3 regions of the Promicromonospora sp. NPDC060271 genome follow, and region 1 is predicted to be linked to each of the others. Evidence: riboswitches for the same ligand, from Rfam matches in the RefSeq annotation. Region 1 holds a riboswitch; each other region holds the start of a gene.
What was found. Region 1 has a riboswitch for S-adenosylmethionine ahead of metE (5-methyltetrahydropteroyltriglutamate--homocysteine S-methyltransferase). Riboswitches for the same ligand answer to the same signal wherever they lie in the genome.
Positions count from the first base shown of each region.

Region 2: another riboswitch for S-adenosylmethionine. It lies ahead of ACFWE2_RS07560 (LLM class flavin-dependent oxidoreductase); the one in region 1 lies ahead of metE (5-methyltetrahydropteroyltriglutamate--homocysteine S-methyltransferase).
Region 3: another riboswitch for S-adenosylmethionine. It lies ahead of ACFWE2_RS19195 (aminotransferase class V-fold PLP-dependent enzyme); the one in region 1 lies ahead of metE (5-methyltetrahydropteroyltriglutamate--homocysteine S-methyltransferase).

Region 1 covers NZ_JBHXBG010000065.1:15,806-20,355, reverse strand. The annotation lists gene metE (5-methyltetrahydropteroyltriglutamate--homocysteine S-methyltransferase) at 40-2,460, opposite strand; SAM riboswitch class I at 2,469-2,571, opposite strand; gene ACFWE2_RS12135 (type 1 glutamine amidotransferase domain-containing protein) at 2,863-3,567, shown strand; gene ACFWE2_RS12130 (LysR family transcriptional regulator) at 3,649-4,550, shown strand, end outside.
Region 2 covers NZ_JBHXBG010000032.1:4,131-8,680, reverse strand. The annotation lists gene ACFWE2_RS07570 (O-acetylhomoserine aminocarboxypropyltransferase/cysteine synthase family protein) at 1-734, opposite strand, end outside; gene ACFWE2_RS07565 (rhodanese-like domain-containing protein) at 731-1,096, opposite strand; gene ACFWE2_RS07560 (LLM class flavin-dependent oxidoreductase) at 1,163-2,326, opposite strand; SAM riboswitch class IV at 2,626-2,737, opposite strand; gene ACFWE2_RS07555 (GH92 family glycosyl hydrolase) at 2,979-4,550, opposite strand, start outside.
Region 3 covers NZ_JBHXBG010000140.1:2,469-7,018, forward strand. The annotation lists gene ACFWE2_RS19190 (amidase) at 1-112, shown strand, start outside; gene ACFWE2_RS19195 (aminotransferase class V-fold PLP-dependent enzyme) at 161-1,582, opposite strand; SAM riboswitch class IV at 1,614-1,727, opposite strand; gene ACFWE2_RS19200 (hypothetical protein) at 1,772-1,942, opposite strand; gene ACFWE2_RS19205 (rhodanese-like domain-containing protein) at 2,185-2,634, shown strand; gene ACFWE2_RS19210 (O-succinylhomoserine sulfhydrylase) at 2,631-3,896, shown strand; gene ACFWE2_RS19215 (glycoside hydrolase family 3 N-terminal domain-containing protein) at 4,031-4,550, opposite strand, start outside.

The sequences.
Region 1 (4,550 bases):
CGGGCGTTGCGGGGCGAATATCCAGCACTCAACGAGGGGTCAGAGGGTGGCTCGGACCTCTTCAGTTGCGCGCACCAGGTTGCGGAGCGACTCCTTGGTCTCCGCGTAGGCGCGCGTCTTGAGGCCGCAGTCCGGGTTGACCCAGACCAGGCGCGGGTCGATCGACTTGGCGGCGAGCCGCACGAGCTCGGTCACCTCCTCGACCGACGGCACGCGCGGGCTGTGGATGTCGTAGACGCCCGGCCCGATGCCGCGCCCGTAGCCCGCGTCGGCCAGCTCGGGCACGATCTCCATGCGGGACCGCGCCGCCTCGACCGACGTCACGTCGGCGTCCAGACCGTCGATCGCGCCGATGACCTGGCCGAACTCCGAGTAGCACAGGTGCGTGTGCACCTGGGTCGCGGTGCCGGCCCCGGCGGTCGAGAGCCGGAACGAGCGCACCGACCAGTCGAGGTAGCCGGGGTGGTCGGCCTTGCGCAGCGGCAGCAGCTCGCGCAGTGCGGGCTCGTCCACCTGCACGACGCCGATGCCCGCCTCCTCCAGGTCCGTCACCTCGTCGCGGAGGGCCAGGGCGACCTGGTCGGCCGTGTCGCCCAGCGGCAGGTCGTCGCGGACGAACGACCACGCCAGGATGGTGACCGGGCCCGTGAGCATGCCCTTGACCGGCTTGTCGGTGAGCGACGCCGCGTACGCGGTCCACTCCACGGTCAGCGGCGCGGGCCGGGACACGTCGCCCCACAGGATCGGCGGGCGCACGCAGCGCGACCCGTACGACTGCACCCAGCCGTGCACCGTCGTCACGAAGCCGTCGAGCTGCTCCGCGAAGTACTGCACCATGTCGTTGCGCTCGGGCTCGCCGTGCACCAGCACGTCCAGGCCCAGCTCCTCCTGGAGGGCGACGGTGCTCGCGATCTCGGCGCGCATGGCGGCCGTGTACTCGGCGTCGGACAGCTCACCGCGCACCCAGGCCGCCCGGGTCCTGCGGATCTCCGCCGTCTGCGGGAACGAGCCGATGGTGGTGGTCGGCAGCGGCGGCAGGTCGAGCCTCGCCTGCTGGGCCGCGGCCCGCTCGGCGTACGGCGCGCGTTCGACGTCGGCGGCGGTCAGCGCAGCGGTCCGCTCCCGCACCTCCGGTACGACGACGCCGGGCGCCTGGGCGCGGGACCGTACGGCCGCCGTCGACTCGGCGAGCGCGTCGGCGACCGCCGGCCGGCCGGCGGTCAGGCCGGCCGCCAGCGTGACGACCTCGGCGACCTTCTGGTCGGCGAACGCGAGCCATGACTTCAGGCCCGCGTCGAGGCGCGGCTCGTCGGCGACGTCGTGCGGCACGTGCAGCAGAGAGGTCGAGGTGCCGACGGCGACCGCCCCGGCCCCGAGCCCCGTGCCCGGCGCGGTCAGGCCTTCGAGCGTGGTCAGGCGGGCGTCGAGGTCGGCGCGCCAGATGTTGTGCCCGTCGATGACGCCGGCCACCAGGGTCTTGGTCGCCAGGCCCGGGACGGGGCCGGTCGGGACGGCGCCCTTGACGAGGTCGACGGCGATCGCCTCGACGTCCGTGCCCGCCAGCAGCGCGAGCCCGTCGCCGGCCTCGCTGCGCAGGTCGCCGTACGGCGCCGTGACCAGGATCGCGGGACGCTCGGCCGGGCCGTCCGCGCCGGCCGCGTCGGAGGCGGTGGGGGAGAGGTCGGTGGCGAGCCGCGTGTAGGCCCGGCGCACGGCGTCGGCCACCTCGGAGAACGGGACGTCCAGCAGGTCCGTGACCAGGGCGGGCTCGTCGAGCTGTACCCAGGGCGCGCCCGCGGCGGCCAGGGCGCGCAGCACGTCGGCGTAGGCGGCGACGACGTCGTCGAGCCGGTCCAGCGGGCGGAAGCCCTCGGGTGCCTTGTCGGCTGCCTTGCTGAGCAGCAGGAACGTCACCGGGCCCACCAGGACGGGGCGGGTCACGACTGCCTGGCCGTCGTCGGCGGGCCGGGCGAGCTCCGTGAACTGGCGCACGACGCGGTCGTCCACGAACCCGATCGGGGTGTCCGGCCCGATCTCCGGGACGAGGTAGTGGTAGTTCGTGTCGAACCACTTGGTCATCTCGAGCGGCGGCTTGTCGCCCTCGCCGCGGGCCAGCGTGAAGTAGCCCTCCAGGGAGAGAGCGCCGGCGCTCTCGTCGGTCGAGCCTGCCGGGACCAGGTCCCGGAACCGCTCGGGCACCGCGCCCAGCAGGGCGACGACGTCGAGCACCTGGTCGTAGAACGAGAACGAGCCGGGGACGGCGGCCGTGCCGTCCAGGCCCAGCCCGGCGAGATGCCGGGCCGTGGTCAGCCGCAGGTCACGGGCTGTGGCCTCCAGCTCGTCGGCCGTGGTGCGCCCGGCCCAGAACGACTCGACAGCGCGCTTGAGCTCGCGCCGTCGGCCGATGCGCGGGTAGCCCAGGATCGTGGCGGGGGGAAGGTGCGTGAACTCGACTGCCATGCGTATCAGCTCCATCGGACCTGGCGTTAGCACCTTGCCCGGAATTGGCGCTCCGGAGGCAGGTTGCTGCGGTGTCGTTGAGCCAGGACTCTCGACCGCTCTGGATGATTGACCTGGATCGTAAGCATGACCGCGATGTGAGCGGAAAAGCGTCCACCCCTCAAGACGATCGCGTCGTGGCTGGTGAGCGGCCGAAAAGTGGGCCAAGCGGCGCGGTCGATCTGCGGGTCGCCCGACGACCATGCGGTTGCTGCCAGGCGAGGCCCCGATCTGGCAGCAGGTGCATGGTCAAGTCGGTGCCATAAGCAGAGTTATGGCAGTGCCCGGCCGGCTCGGCATTCGGTGATGGATGCTGGCGTTCTCCCCACACAGCATCCCCGCACAGAGAAGGTCGCAACCACGATGCCGAAGATCCTGATGGTCCTGTCCGCCGCGAACAGCCTGCGCCTGGCCGACGGGACCGCGCACCCCACCGGCTACTGGGCCGAGGAGGTCGCCGCGTCGCACCGCACGCTGACCGCCGCCGGTGCCACGGTCGACCTCGCGACGCCCGGCGGCGTGCGGCCAACCGTCGACGAGATCAGCCTGGACGAACGAGGTGGCGTGGCCGCCGCCGACGCCGCGGAGTTCCGCGCCTACCTGGACTCCATCGCGGACCAGCTCGCCCACCCGCTCGCGCTGGCCGACGTCCGCGTCGACGACTACGACGCCATCTACATCCCCGGTGGCCATGCCCCCATGGCCGACCTCGTGTCCGACGCCGACCTCGGCCGGCTGCTGGTCGCCGCGAACACGCGGCGGACGACGGTGGCCGCGCTCTGCCACGGCGCCGCCGCGCTGCTGAGCGCCGAGACCCCGGACGGCGCCTTCGCCTATGCGGGACGCGAGCTCACCTCCTTCACGGACGAGGAGGAGCGCCAGGGCGGCCTCGGGGACGGCGCGCCGTTCCTCGTGGAGACCGAGCTGCGCGAACGGGGCGCCGTCGTCAGGACCGGCGCGCCCTGGAGCAGCACAGTGGTCCAGGACGGCAACCTCATCACCGGGCAGAACCCCCGGTCCAGCACCGCGACAGCCGAGGCGGTGCTCGAGGCGCTCGCCGGACGCTGACACCCGCCGTCGGGCCGGCACGGTTAGCCTGAGCACCAGGCAAGGCTGGGCCGCAACTTCGGGGGACGGATGGTGACGCGGGTGCCGGGACTCGACCTCCTCGCGACGTTCCTGGAGGTCTACCGCACCGGCTCACTGTCCGCCGCGGCGGAGCGCCTGGGCGTGAGCCAGCCCGCCGTCACGGGGCAGCTCGCGCGGCTCGAGGAACAGCTCGGGGCGCGGCTGTTCGTGCGGTCGCGCAAGGGCGCCGAGCCCACCGAGCGGGCCGTTGCGCTGGCCGCCCAGGTCGGACTGCACGTGGACGAGCTCCGGGCCGCGCTGGGCCCTGGGGACGCGACCCCGGCGGTCCGGGGGCTCGTCCGGATCGGCGGCGCGGCCGAGATGATGACCGTTCGGGCGCTGCCCGCCCTCGCGCCCCTGGTCGCCCAGGGCCTGCAGGTCCGGGTCGCGCTCGGCCTCGGGGACGAGCTGCTGGCCGCGCTGGCCGCCGGCCACCTCGACCTGGTCGTGGCGTCGGTACGCCCCCGGCAGGACGCCGTCGTGGCGACGCCGCTGGTCGACGAGGAGTTCCTGCTCGTGGGCCCGGCGTCGCTGGCCCACACGGTCGACCCCGTGCGGCTCGCCGCCGACCCGGTCGTCGCGCTGTCGCACCTGCCGCTGGTCGCCTACGCGGAGGAGCTCCCGATCGTGCGCCGCTACTGGCGCAGCGAGTTCGGCCGCAGGCCGCCCAACACGACGTCCCTCGTGGTCCCGGACCTGCGCGCGGTGCTGGCGGCGGTGACCGCCGGGGCCGGCGTCTCGGTGCTGCCGCGGTACCTCGTCGCGCAGGCGCTGGAGAGCGGCCAGGTCGTGCAGCTCCACCATCCGGTGGCGCCGCCGCTGAACACGATCTACCTGGCGGTGCGGCGGGGCACGCCGCCCGGCCCGGCCCTCGCCGCCGCTCACGCGCGGCTGGCCCAGGCTGCCACCGAGTGGGGGAGCCT
Region 2 (4,550 bases), on a different contig from region 1:
GTCCCGGAGTCGACGACGACGCCGCCCAGCACCGAACCGTGCCCGGCCAGGAACTTGCTCGCGGAGTGCACCACGACGTCGGCCCCGTGCTCGATCGGACGCAGCAGGTAGGGCGTGGCGAGCGTGTTGTCCACGACGAGCGCCAGCCCGTTGGCGTGCGCGACGTCGGCCACGGCAGCGAGGTCGGGCAGGTCGTTGCGGGCGTTGGGGATCGACTCGAGGAACAGCACCCGGGTCTCGGGGCGGATCGCGCGCTCCCACGCGGCCGGGTCGGCGGCGTCGTCGACGAAGTCGGCCTCGATGCCGAGGCGCGGCAGGTTCTCCAGGAGCAGCCCGCGCGTCCCCTCGTACAGGCTGGCGGCGGCCAGCACACGCTGCCCGGCCGCGACCAGGCCGAGCAGCGCGACGGTGACGGCCGCCTGGCCGCTCGCCACGAACAGGGCGTCCGCACCGCCCTCGAGCGCCGCGATCCGGCGCTCGACCGCGGTGGTGGTCGGGTTGCCGGTGCGGGTGTAGGCGTAACCCTGGCCTCCGCCGAAGTGGCCGCCTGCCTGCTCCCACTCCTCGAACTCGAACCCGGCGGTCAGGTAGACCGGCGTGGCGCGTGGGGTCGGACGGCGCTCCGGTGCGGTGCTCCGTGCGGCGCTCTGTGACGCGCTCTGTGCGGCGCCGGCCCCTCCGGCGTCGCGCTCCGCGCCGCCTGCGTGCACCTGCCGGGTGGCGAACCCGGTCATGGCGCAGCGCTCGGTGCGGCGCTCGGCTCGGGCTCGGTCGCGGGCAGGCCGGCGTCCTTCCAGGCAGGGAACCCGCCCTCGACGTGCGAGACGTCGGTGTAGCCGCGCGCCGCGAGCGCCTCGGCGACCGGGCCGGAGCCGTCGACCGAGCCGCACACGACGACGACCGGTGTGTCGAGGGTGATCGCGGGGTTGTCCGACGGCCCGAACAGCGCGTCGAGGTTGCTCCGGTCGACGAGCGTGGCGCCGGGGATCTCGCCGGTCGCCGCCCGGCCCGCCGCGGAGCGGACGTCGATCAGCAGCGCGCCGCCCGCAACCTTGGCGCCGGCGTTCTCAGGGTTGCGCAGCTCAGGGGTGCTCATGATGTTCTCCTCAAGGATCGATGGTTGACGGCGGCCCGTCGGGGGGCCGCCGCCCAGGGGTAGCCGTCAGGCGCTCAGCAGCCGGCCCGTCGGCAGCGCGCGGGAAGCGGCGGCGCCGTCGCGCAGCCCGAGCGATCCACGCAGCGTGGTCTCCGTGCGCTCGGTACGGAACAGCCCGGCCCGCTGCAGGGCCGGCACGAGGTGGTCGGTGATCGCGTCGAGGTCCGCGCTGAGTGACGACGGGCGCAGCAGGAACCCGTCGGCGGCGCCGACGGCGGCCCAGTCGGCGACGAGGACCGCCAGCTCGTCCGGCGTGTCCGCGACGACGTGCGCGCCGCGCCCGGGCTCCGGACCTTCGAGCGCCTCGACGAGCTCCAGCCGGGCCTGGGCGCTGGCCCGTTCGGCGGCGAGCACCACGTACACCTCGGCGAGCACCCGCAACTCCTCCGGGTCGCGTCCGGCGGACAGCGCCGAGTCGCGCACGAGCCGCCGCAGCCGGACCGCCTGTGCGGCGTCTCGCACGGCGATCCGCACGACGTCGGCGGTGCGCCCCGCCAGCCTGGCGCTCGCCTCGGAGCGCACGCGCAGGACGACCGGCGGACGCACCCGGGACAGTGCCGCCCCGCCACGGTTCGGGCGGCTGCGGATCGCGAACCGGATGCCGTCGTGGTCGACGCGGAAGCGGCCCTCGGCGTCGAGCTCGACCGCGCCCGAGCCGGTGCCGGGCCGACCCGTCCACACCCGGTGCACGGACTGGATGCCCAGCTCGACCCGGGACGCCCAGGCCTCGTCGGGCTCGGGGACCGCCGTCTGCCGGACGGCCTGCCAGCCCGCCCGGCCGCTGCTCGCGCGGTCGACGCTGCTGAGGGCGACGGCGGTGTGCGCCGCCTCGGTGTGGACGGTGTCGACGGCGGCGACCAGGCCGATCCCCGTCGTGACCCGGGCCGCGCGAGCCGCCGCGACCACGGTGTCGAGCCGAGCGGTCACCTGGCCACGGCCGGGGTGCAGCAGGAAGCCCTCGTCGAGGGTGACGAGGTCGAGCAGCGCACGGTCGGCGGTGCGGACGAGCTGGAGGAAGCGTTCGCCGTCGAACGCGCGGGGCGGGATCGGGCCGCGGGCGCGGTGCGCGCCGGGACGGGCACCGGCCGAGGTGAGGTCCACGCCGAGCACGACGGGACGGAGCGAGGAGGAGGCGGAGGTGATGGAGGTGGGCTGCGGTGGGTACGGCACGGCGGGGCTCCGTTCGGGGCTACGGCTGCGCGGCGGCACCCGGGCGTCCCAGCCGGCGGCGCACGGTCTGCGCACTTCGGCATTGCTGGGTCACCCCGGGAGCGTGGCTGCCGGAAGGTATGGGAGGAGGAGGGTCGAGGTCTGCCGCGGTCAGCGGACGGAGCGGCGACAACACATGCCCGTGCGCGGGGCAGCACCGGCCCGCGGGGAGATGTTCCAGGACGGCAGGGACACGTGGACGGCGGGGGCAGCGCTCCGGGTCATCGTCGTTCTCCTCACCTGCTCGCCCAGCGGCGAGCGACGCGTGTTGTCATCCGCCGGACGGCGGTGGCCTGGTCCTCACCCGGGGCACCCACCCGCGCGGGGGGTTGCCGTCCGACCAGCCGGGGCTTCGCGTCGGAGCTCATGACCTGTCCAGGATTACTACATCTTTCCGATCGGATTAGTGCGGTTCTTCTGGATGTCAGAGAACATACGAATGGAACCGATAGAAGTCAACGATCCATGGTCAGATCTCACATACCGGAACCGCGCGGGACCGCCGGGAAAGACCACGCGGGGCAGGTGTGTTGCTGAGAGTGGACGTCGTCTACTCTCAGCAACACACTCCGCGGGGTACCTGTTCTCCCGGCCCACCCCTCAGCGCCTCGGTTCAGTCGGCGAGCAGCTCCACCTGGGCGAGCACGCCGCCCTCGCCGGTCTCCAGCCTCAGGCCGGTCAGCGGTACCGGCTCGGCCAGCACGAACGGGCGCAGATGACCCGGCCAGGGCCACTGCTCGCCGGACCGCTCATCCAGCACGCGGCCGTCGTCCGCGACCAGGCGCCACGCCGACGGCGGCTGCCGATCCGGCCCCGCAGACGACGTCAGCGTGTACGCACGGAGCACGGCACCCTCCGGGACGTTGCCGAACGGACGCCACTCGAGCACACCCGCTACCTCGGCGGCCGTCGTCAGGTCGCCGTCCGTCAGCCGTGGCAGGGGCCCGTCGACGCCGTGCCAGCCGCCGTCGGCCCGCTGCCACGGCCGGACCGGCTCGCCGTCCGGGCCGCTGCCCGCACCCGCCGGGCCCGCCGACGCCGGCATGCCCCAGCTCGTCGGCGTCCCGGACATGGCGAACCGGAGGGTCGCTCCCCCGGTCAGGTCGCCGTGCTCCACCGACGGCGCCTCCACCGCCCGGGCCGCGCCATCGACGTCCGACAGCTCCAGCCCCGCCACGTACCAGCGGTCGGCCGCGCCCGGTGCCTCGACCACGAGGTCGCCGTCGGGCCGGTGCACCACCGCGCGCTCGAAGAGCGGCGAGCCGACCGCCCAGCGCGAGGACCCGATCTCCAGCGGGTACAGCCCCAGGGCGGACAGGACGTACCAGGCCGACATCTCGCCGTTGTCCTCGTCGCCGTGGTAGCCCTGCCCGATCTCGTTGCCGGTCCACAGCCGGGCCAGGACCTCGCGCACGGTCCCCTGCGTGCGGTCCGGCCGGCCGGCGAACAGCCACGCGTAGGCGATGTGATGGGACACCTGGTTGGACTGGCCGAACTGGCCCATCCGGACGTCGCGCGCCTCGACCATCTCGTGGATCACGGACCCGTAGGTGCCTGGCTTGTCCGCCCGCTCCGGCGTGGCGAAGAACCGGTCCAGCAGCCGCTCCAGCCCCGCGCGGCCGCCGTGCAGGGCGGCCAGGCCCGCGCCGTCGTGCACCGGGTGGAACAGGAAGTTCCACGCGTCGGACTCGGTGTAGTCGCCGCCCCACTCGTCCGGGTCGAACGGGCCGGAGCCGAACGACCCGTCCCGGTCGCGTCCCCGGAAGAACCCCGTGCGGGCGTCGAAGAGGTGCACGTACCCGAGCGAGCTCTGCCGCAGGTAGGCGGCTTCGTCGCGCAGGGCGCGCCGGCGGGCGTCGGGGGTACCCGGCGCGTCCGCGAGCGCCGCGGCCATCCGCGCGAGGCCCGCGTCGTTGATGTAGCCCTCCAGGCCCCAGGACACCGACTCGTCGACGTCGCGCGGCACCCAGCCGTGGGCGAGCGCGAAGTCCTGGCCCTTGCGGCCGACGCCGGACCGGGTGGGCAGGGCGGTCGCGTTGCGCAGGCCGGCGTCGTAGGTGGCGAGCGGGTCGGGCAGGGGCACGCCGCGCAGGTACAGGTCGGCGAAGGCGACGTCGGACGACGTGCCGGTCATGAGGTCGGCGTAGCCCGGCGACGACCACCGCGCGACCCAGCCGCCCTCGCG
Region 3 (4,550 bases), on a different contig from region 1:
CCTGCCGATGGGCGTGCAGATCGTCGGCAGGCCGGGCGGCGAGCTCACCCTGCTGGCGCTGGCGGCCCAGCTGGAGGCGGAGCTCCCCCGCCCGCGCACGTTCCCCCTCTGACGTGTCAGACGTGCAGGTCACTCGGGTGACCTGCCCGTCTGACACGTGCTACGCCTCGTCCGGGAGGCAGCCGAAGTTCTCGTCGAAGCCCAGGGCGGCGGTCGCCAGCAGGCCGGCGAGCCCTGAGCCCTCCGGGACGGGGCGCGGGTCGTCGGTCACGACCCAGAGCCCGTCGACGACGTCGTACCCGGCCTGCGGGCCCTCGGCCACCAGCCGGCCCACCGCCGAGATCAGGCGCTCGACCTCCTCGCCTGCGGTGCCGACGCCGACCGAGGCGCGCACCGCACCGGCGTCGAACCCGAGGCGGCCGAGCAGCGGGTGGGCGCAGAACCGGCCGTCGCGCACGCCGATCCCGTGCTCGGCGGACAGGTATGCCGCCACGAGGCCCGGGTCGTAGCCCGCCACGGTGAACGTCACCACGCCCACCGGGTCGACGGCGTCTGCCCACACGCGCACGACCTCGACGCGGTCGATCGCCTCGAGCCCCGACACGAGCCGACGGCGGAGCGCGTTCTCGTGCGCCGCGACGTCGGCGGGAGCGAGCGCGGCGAGCTCCTCGCACGCCGCTGCCAGCGCCACCGCACCGATGACGTTGGGGGATCCGGCCTCGTGCCTGGCGGGGCCCTCGTGCCATTCGGTGCCTGCCACCCGCACGCGCCGCACGGCGCCGCCGCCCGCGAGATACGGCGTGCCTGCGTCGAGCCAGTCGCGGCGGCCCACCAGCGCGCCCGCGCCGAACGGGGCGTAGGTCTTGTGCCCGGAGAAGGCGAGGTAGTCGACGCCGGTGGTCTCCAGGGAGATGCGGCGGTGGGGTACGAGCTGGGCGCCGTCGAGCACCACGCGGGCGCCGTACTCGTGAGCGATCGCGACGATCTTGTCGACCGGGAGCGACTCCCCCGTCACGTTGGAGGCGCCGGTGAGGGCGAGGAGGGCGAACGGGCGTCCCGCGGCGGCGGCGTCGGACAGCTCCTCGCGGATCTGGTCGAGCGTCTCGGCGACCGTCGCGCCACCGGTCACCACGGTCGCGTCGGTACCGCGCTGCCAGGGCAGCAGGTTCGCGTGGTGCTCGACGTCGAGCACGAGCACCCGGCCCGGCGCGCCGTCGGCCTGCGCGGGGATGCAGCCGGCCAGCAGGTTGAGGGAGTCGGTCGTGTTCCGCGTGATGATCGTCAGGTCGTCCTCGCGGGCGCCGACGAACGCACCGATGGTGCGGCGGGCGGTCTCGTAGAGCGCTGTGCTCACCTGGGAGAGGTACCCGGCGCCGCGGTGCACGCTGGCGTACAGGGGCAGCACCTGGGTGACGCGGTCGGCCACGGCCTGCAGGGCCGGCGCCGACGCGGCGACGTCGAGGTTCGCGTACGGGACCCGGCTGCCGTCCACCAGCGGGACGAGCGTCTCGCCGCCGACGACGGGCCGCAGCGGGGCGACGTCGGCGACCGCGCCGTCACGGGTGAGGGTGGTTGCAGACATGACGTCCTCCAGCACAGTCCTGGGGGAGGTTCCCCCGCGCTTGCCACGCGCGGCTGCACGCGGCCAGGTCGTCACCCGGGGCACCCCACCGCGGTAGGAGGGTTGCCGACCAGCGAGCCGGGGCTTGACGCTGGCACTCATGACCTGACGTCATCCTGTGCTGCGGCAAAATTCCTGTCAACGCTCGTCTCAGATACTGGTCTCACGATCCGGTCGCTCCGGCTGTGAGATGAGCGCGGCGATCCGGTCGGCGTCGGCCCGGTACATCGCGGAGTGCTCACGCACCTCGGCCGGCCACGCCGGCACCGGCCAGCCGGGGACGTCGCCGGTCAGCTCCCGGTCGTCCCTGGCTTCATCCACAGGGCTATCCACAGCTTCCACAGGCTTGTCCACAGTGCCATCCACACCGCGACCCTAGCCCCGACCAGAGTGCGAGACAGCATCCCACCTACCGGACGTCGTGTCGTAGGATCAAAGCGACCATCCCGAGCGGCCGAGTGACGTGGCACGACGACGCCGCAGCAACCCAGCGTTCCCGCCCTGTCATACCGGCCTGGCGAGAACGGACGAGGGTGCTACCGCCACGACCGATGGAGGAGCACATGAGCGTCCCCGCGCACAGCGAAGCCCGCCCCGCCGACGGCTACGCCGGCGACCTCACGCCCCAGCAGGCCTGGGACCTGCTCGCCGCGGACCCGGCCGCCACCCTCGTGGACGTCCGCACCGAGGGCGAGTGGCGCGCTATCGGCATCCCCGACACCGCCTCGCTCGAGAAGCAGCCGGTGTTCAGCGAGTGGGTGCGGGCCGGCGGCCGCCCCAACCAGCAGTTCCTGGAGGAGCTCAAGGCCGCGGGCGTGACGGACGGTCCGGTCGTGTTCCTGTGCCGCTCCGGCCAGCGTTCGATCGGCGCGGCACGGCTCGCCACGGCGGCAGGCATCGCGCCGTCGTACAACGTGCTGGAGGGCTTCGAGGGTGCGCCCGGCGCCGACGGCGTCCGCGACCAGCAGGGCTGGAAGGTCGCCGGGCTGCCCTGGACGGAGGGCGCTCAGTGACGGTCACCGGAGCCTTCCCGCCCGACGCGACCCCCGGCGGGTCCGGCCGCAAGCCGCTCCCCCGGCACGTCCGACCCGCGACGCTCGCCGTCCGCGGCGGTCACCAGCGGACCGAGTTCCAGGAGACGGGCGAGGCGCTGTTCCTCACCCAGGGCTACGTCTACGACTCGGCGGCCGAGGCGGAGGCCGCCTTCGCCGGCGACCTCGACCGGTTCGTCTACTCGCGCTACGGCAACCCGACGGTCCACACGTTCGAGGAGCGTCTGCGCCTGCTGGAGGGCGCTGAGGCCTGCTACGCGACGGCGACCGGGATGTCAGCGGTCTTCACGTCGCTCGCCGCGCTCGTGCAGTCCGGATCGCGGATCGTCGCGGCCCGGGCCCTGTTCGGGTCCAGCGTCGTGATCTTCGAGGAGGTCTTCAAGAAGTGGGGCGTGCGCACCGACTACGTGGACGGGCACGTGCTCGCCCAGTGGGAGGAGGCGCTCTCGACGCCCGCCGACGTCGTGTTCTTCGAGACGCCCTCCAACCCGATGCAGGACATCGTGGACGTGCGCGCCGTCGCCGACCTCGCGCACGCCGCCGGGGCGACCGTCGTGCTCGACAACGTGTTCGCCACCCCGCTGCTGCAGCGGCCGCTGGAGCTGGGCGCCGACGTCGTCGTCTACTCCGCGACCAAGCACATCGACGGGCAGGGGCGTGTGCTGGGCGGCGCCATCCTCGGCACCACCGAGTACGTGACCGGGCCCGTGCAGACGTTCATCCGCAACACCGGGCCGTCGCTCTCACCCTTCAACGCGTGGACGCTGATCAAGGGGCTGGAGACGCTGCCGGTGCGGCTCGCGGCACAGGGCGCGAGCGCGCTCGCCGTCGCGCGGGCCCTGGAGGAGCTGCCAGGGGTGGGCACCGTGCGCTACCCGTTCCTCGACTCCCACCCGCAGGCCGAGCTCGCTCGCGCGCAGATGAGCGGGGGCGGCACCGTGGTCACGTTCGACCTCGCGGTGCCGGAGGGCACGGACGCCGAGACCGCGAAGAAGCGGACCTTCGGGTTCCTCGACGCGCTCCAGGTGATCGACATCTCGAACAACCTCGGGGACGCGAAGTCGCTCGTCACGCATCCCGCGACCACCACGCACCGCAAGCTCGGTGCGGTGGGGCGCGCCGCCGTTGGCATCGCGGAGACGACCGTGCGACTGTCGGTAGGCCTGGAGGACACGCTCGATCTGATCGAGGATCTGGAGCAGGCGTTGGCTGTTTCGCGCTGAGTTTTTCTGGTTCCGTCCGGGGTGGGGGAAGGAGAGGTGCGGCCGGCCGTCAAGCCGTAGCCGAGGGCCCCTGGGGCCCGTGAGCGAGGCCGGCCGCACCTCTCCTTCCCCCACCCCTCGTAGGTCAGGTCGGGTCAGTCTTCGCTTGCCTCTTTCAAGAGGCGGAGGGCTTGGGCCTTCTTGCCCTCCAGCTCGGCCACGTCGGCCTTGGCTATCGCCTGTGCGGCCTGCGGCGGGACGCCGTCGGCCTCGTCCAGGACCTCGTCCTGGAGGTCCAGGCGGTGCTCGTCGAGGTGTGAGAGGTGCCAGTTGGGGCCGCCTGTGGACAGGCCCCAGCCGAACGGGAACAGCGGGTCGTAGTCCTCGTCGCCCACGTTCACGACCGGGTCATCGGCCGACCTAGGCCACGAGAGCGGGAGGCGGCCCGTGAAGCGGCGTTCGCCGAACAGCACGTCCGCTACGCCGTCACCCTCTGTGCCCGGGAGCCACGAGGCGACCAGGGCGTCGATCGAACCGAGCTGTTCGGTGATCACCTGCGGCCTGCCCGACACGATCAGGACCACGCAGGTCTCGATCTCGGCGCAGACCTTCTCGACGATCTCTGCGTCGCCGGGCTGGAGGGACATGGACTTCTCCTCGCGCGGGACGCCTGCG